Regions from separate parts of the Streptomyces sp. NPDC046859 genome, predicted to be linked through region 1. Evidence: riboswitches for the same ligand, from Rfam matches in the RefSeq annotation. Region 1 holds a riboswitch; the other holds the start of a gene.
What was found. A riboswitch is a leader RNA that binds a small molecule or an ion and turns the genes downstream of it on or off. The one in region 1 is predicted to bind glycine.
Positions count from the first base shown of each region.

Region 2: it holds a riboswitch for glycine, as region 1 does, so the genes downstream of both, gcvT (glycine cleavage system aminomethyltransferase GcvT) here and gcvP (aminomethyl-transferring glycine dehydrogenase) in region 1, are expected to answer to the same signal.

Region 1 covers NZ_JBEYXR010000009.1:274,498-276,940, reverse strand. Annotated here, with positions in the region: gene ABZ899_RS16945 (DNA polymerase IV) at 1-256, shown strand, start outside; gene ABZ899_RS16940 (PRC-barrel domain-containing protein) at 349-732, opposite strand; glycine riboswitch at 847-942, shown strand; gene gcvP (aminomethyl-transferring glycine dehydrogenase) at 1,116-2,443, shown strand, end outside.
Region 2 covers NZ_JBEYXR010000028.1:31,400-33,842, reverse strand. Annotated here, with positions in the region: gene ABZ899_RS30315 (enhanced serine sensitivity protein SseB) at 1-193, opposite strand, end outside; gene ABZ899_RS30310 (AAA family ATPase) at 273-941, opposite strand; glycine riboswitch at 1,115-1,213, shown strand; gene gcvT (glycine cleavage system aminomethyltransferase GcvT) at 1,366-2,443, shown strand, end outside.

The sequences.
Region 1 (2,443 bases):
GGAGCAGCCGGCCGAGCGGCGGTGGCACGCCGGGCACGATGTGCGGCATGCCGCGTACGGGCACGGGTGGGTGCAGGGGAGTGGGGTCGGGCGGGTGACCGTGCGGTTCGAGACGCCGGATTCCGGGCCGGGGCGGGTGCGGACGTTTCGGGTCGATGATCCAGCGCTGGACGTGGCGGAGCCGCTGCCGTTGGTGTCGGGGTGGGGGGAGGCGTCGGCTGCCGCGCAGGGGGAGGCGCCTGTGGTGCGGGGGTAGGTCTGCCGGGGCGGAGGAGGCGCTGGGCCGCGCTCGGGGGTGTCGCCGCGCCCGCCTGTGCCGCCCCGGTGGCAGGACTGCCCGCGGCTACGTCAGGGATTGTCGTCGGGGGTGTTGGTGGGGGCCAGGGTGCCGAAGTCGTGGTCCGGGGGCGGGGGGCCCGGGGACACGTCGAGGCCGTAGTGGTGGTAGAGCTGCAGTTCCTGTTCGGGGGACAGGTGCCGGCCCACGCCGAAGTCGGGGGCGTCCTTGATCAGGGCGCGGTCGAAGGGGACGTGCAGGCTGCCGTCCACCAGTTCGCTCGGCTCCAGGGGGACGAAGGCGTCGCGGGAGAAGAGACCGGTGTGTATCGCCGCCCACTCGGGTACGCCGGTCGCGTCGTCCAGGTACACCTCGTCGATGGTGCCGATCTTGGTGCCGCTGCGGTCGAAGGCCTTGCGGCCGATCAGGTTGCGCGGATCGATGTCGGTCTGCACGGTCCCTCCACTTGGTCGCAAGTCATCCGTCAGCACTACGAAAAGCCAGATCCGTGACCGCGGCCACTCGAAGGTTCGTGCGGCGACCCCGCTGGTAGGCTTGGCGTCGGCTGCTGACCCCGTGCGGGAGAGTCCTCCGGAGATCACCGGAGGCGCCGAAGGAGCAAATCCTCCCCGGAATCTCTCAGGCACACGTACCGCATGGACGAGGTCACTCTGGAAAGCAGGGCGGGTGTCGACGGCTCCCGCTCTCACCGACGGTGAAAGCCGGGACCCTCGGGCGCCCCGGTGAAGCTCTCAGGTCGAGATGACAGAGGGGGAGGCCGTCCGGGTACCCGTGCCGTGGTGCCCCTCGAAGGTCGTCAGACCAGGAGGCCTCCGCAATGACCGCCCATCGCATTCCGCTCTCCGAGCTCGAGCAAGGAATTCCCTTCGAGCAGCGCCACATCGGTCCCGATTCCGAGGCGCGGGCCAAGATGCTCGCCCACGTCGGGTACGGCTCGCTCGACGAGCTGACCGCCGCCGCGGTCCCGGACGTCATCAAGAACGCCGACGCGCTCGATCTGCCCGGTGCGCGGACCGAGGCGGAGGTGCTGGCCGAGCTGCGCTCCCTCGCCGACCGGAACCAGGTCCTGGACTCGATGGTCGGCCTCGGCTACTACGGGACGTTCACCCCGCCGGTCATCCTGCGCAACGTCATGGAGAACCCCGCCTGGTACACGGCCTACACGCCGTACCAGCCGGAGATCTCCCAGGGCCGGCTGGAGGCCCTGCTCAACTTCCAGACGGTGGTCGCCGACCTCACCGGGCTGCCGACCTCCGGCGCCTCGCTGCTCGACGAGGGCACCGCCGCCGCCGAGGCGATGGCTCTGTCGCTGCGTATGGGCAAGAACAAGAAGGGCCTCTTCCTGGTCGACGCGGACGCCCTTCCGCAGACCATCGCGGTGATCCAGACCCGCGCCGAGCCCACCGGCGTGGAGGTCGTGGTCGCCGACCTCAGCGAGGGCATCCCGGCCGAGGTCGCCGAGCGCGAGATCAACGGTGTGCTCCTGCAGTACCCGGGCGCCTCCGGTGCCGTACGGGACCTCACGCCCGTCATCGAGCAGGCCCATGAGCTCGGTGCCCTCGTGACCGTCGCCGCCGACCTGCTGGCGCTCACCCTGCTGAAGTCGCCCGGCGAGCTCGGCGCGGACATCGCGGTGGGCACCACGCAGCGGTTCGGTGTGCCGATGGGCTTCGGCGGACCGCACGCCGGCTACATGGCGGTGCGCGAGAAATTCGCGCGCAGCCTGCCCGGCCGCCTCGTGGGCGTGTCCGTGGACGCCGACGGCAACAAGGCGTACCGGCTCGCCCTGCAGACCCGTGAGCAGCACATCCGCCGGGAGAAGGCGACCAGCAACATCTGCACCGCGCAGGTGCTGCTCGCCGTGATGGCCGGCATGTACGCCGTCTACCACGGCCCCGACGGCCTCAAGGGCATCGCCGCCCGCACCCACCGCTACGCCACGATCCTCGCCGCGGGCCTGTCGGCCGGCGGGGTCGAGGTCGTGCACGGCTCGTTCTTCGACACCGTGACGGCCCGCGTGCCCGGCAAGGCCGCCGACGTCGTCGCCGCCGCCCGCGACCACGGGGTGAACCTGCGCCTCGTCGACGCCGACCACGTGTCCGCCGCCTGCGACGAGACGACCACCCGGTCCCAGGTCTCCTCCGT
Region 2 (2,443 bases), on a different contig from region 1:
CGGGGCCACCGCCGTTGGGCAGCGGCACCCAGACGAAGCTGCGGCCCAGCACCTCCACGATCCGGGCGCCCGCCGAGGGCCGGCCGAGGGAGGCGGAGAGCACCTCCTCCAGTTCGTTGCCGGGCCACCCGCCGTGCGGGTGGAGGGGTGAGCCTGCCGGGAAGTCCGCGGGGAGATCCGCTGCGAAGTCCATCTGTGGGTGACCGCCTGCTGTGAAACACGTCTGAGGGTCGAAAGGCTACCGGTGCCCCGCGCCGGCCGGCGGGGTCCGGTCAGCCCGTGAAGCCGATCCGGCGCAGCGCCGCGGCCGCGTCCCGGTCGAGCAGCACGGCGGAGCCGCAGCCCCGGGGCAGGTCGCCGGCGGTGACCGCGCGCATCAGCCGGGCGGCGGCGCGCCGGTGGCGCAGGAAGGCGTACCGGGAGACGCCCCGGCCGCGCTCGCGCTGCCCCGCCAGCGCGGTGTCCGGGTCGACGTCGAGCACCAGCAGGTGCAGGACGCCGCCGCGGCGCCGGGCCGCCCGGGCCAGCCGGCCGCGCACCCACGCCTGGGTGCCGCAGTCGTGCACGACGAGCCCGCCCCCGCGCCGGACGGCGCGGCGCAGCCCGGCGTAGTGGGAGAGGCGGACCAGGGGGCGGTAGAGGGCGTAGGGCAGGAGGTCGGGCATCCGGGCGTCCCAGCGGTCCCGGGTGTCCTGGGAGTCGACGCGCGGGCCGCGCACGGTCCGGCGCATCAGGGTGGACTTGCCGCTGCCGGGCAGACCGGTGATCACGACGAGGTCCCGCGGGCCGAAGAGCAGGGCGTGCGGGCTGCGGCCGGACCGCTCGCGCAGGTCGCGGACGACGGGCGCGGGCGCACCGGCCTCGACGACGGGGGCGGCCGGCTGCCCGGGCAGGGCGATGCCCGACGTCGTGGCGTACGCCGAGGTGCGCTTCACCGTCATCGTCCTCCTCCTCCGCATACAGGCTTCCCCGTCCCCACCGCGTGTAAAGAGAAGGTAATAGAGGATCGCCTCCGTTTTCGTTCGCTTACTGCCACAGGCCGGTTACAGATGTGGCCTGGGGCAGACGGGCCCGGGCATGCGATGATGTCGGCGCCAACTGCATACCGGCCGTTTGAATCCGCGCGGGAGAGTCCCCGGCAGTACGCCGCCGGGGCGCCGAAGGAGCAAGTCCCTCCCTTGAATCTCTCAGGCCCCGTTACCGCGCGGGCGAGGCACATCTGAAAAGCGGGCCACCGTGCGCGGTGGCTCCACCCAAGGTGCAAGCCATGAACTTCCCCGCCGGGGGTCGTGGCGAACCTCTCAGGTTCCGATGACAGATGGGGAGGACGTTCCTCGCCCGTCTGCCCTTGGAGAAGACCGACCGATGAGCAGTACCGCAGCCTCCGCACCGCGCCGTACCGCGCTCGATGCCCTGCATCGCTCGCTCGGCGCCACCATGACCGACTTCGCTGGCTGGGACATGCCCCTGCGCTACGGCTCCGAGCGCGACGAGCACAACGCGGTGCGCACCCGGGCCGGCCTGTTCGACCTGTCCCACATGGGCGAGATCACGGTCACCGGCGCCCAGGCGGCCGCCTTCCTCAACCACGCCCTGGTCGGCAACATCGCCTCCGTCGGTGTCGGCCGCGCCCGCTACACCATGATCTGCCAGGCCGACGGCGGCATCCTCGACGACCTGATCGTGTACCGGCTCGCCGAGACGGAGTACATGGTCGTCGCCAACGCCTCCAACGCCCAGGTCGTGCTCGACGCCCTGACCGAGCGGGTGGCCGGCTTCGACGCCGAGGTCCGCGACGACCGCGACGCGTACGCGCTGATCGCCGTCCAGGGCCCCGAGTCCCCGGGCATCCTGAAGTCCCTCACCGACGCCGACCTCGACGGCCTGAAGTACTACGCCGGCCTGCCCGGCAGCGTCGCCGGCGTGCCCGCTCTGATCGCCCGCACGGGCTACACCGGCGAGGACGGCTTCGAGCTGTTCGTGAAGCCGGAGCACGCCGTGGCGCTGTGGCAGGCGCTGACCGAGGCCGGCGAGGGCGTCGGCCTGGTCCCGTGCGGTCTGTCCTGCCGGGACACGCTCCGCCTTGAGGCGGGCATGCCGCTGTACGGCAACGAGCTGTCGACCTCGCTCACCCCCTTCGACGCCGGGCTCGGCCGGGTGGTGAAGTTCGAGAAGGAGGGCGACTTCGTGGGGCGCGAGGCGCTCCGGGAGGCCGCCGCCCGCGCCGAGACGGCCCCGCCGCGGGTCCTGGTCGGCCTGGTCGCCGAGGGCCGCCGGGTCCCGCGCGCCGGGTACCCGGTCGTCGCCGGCGGCGAGGTCGTCGGCGAGGTGACCTCGGGCGCCCCCTCCCCGACCCTGGGCAAGCCGATCGCCATGGCGTACGTCGACGCCGCGCACGCCGTGCCGGGCACTCCCGGTGTCGGCGTGGACATCCGCGGCAGCC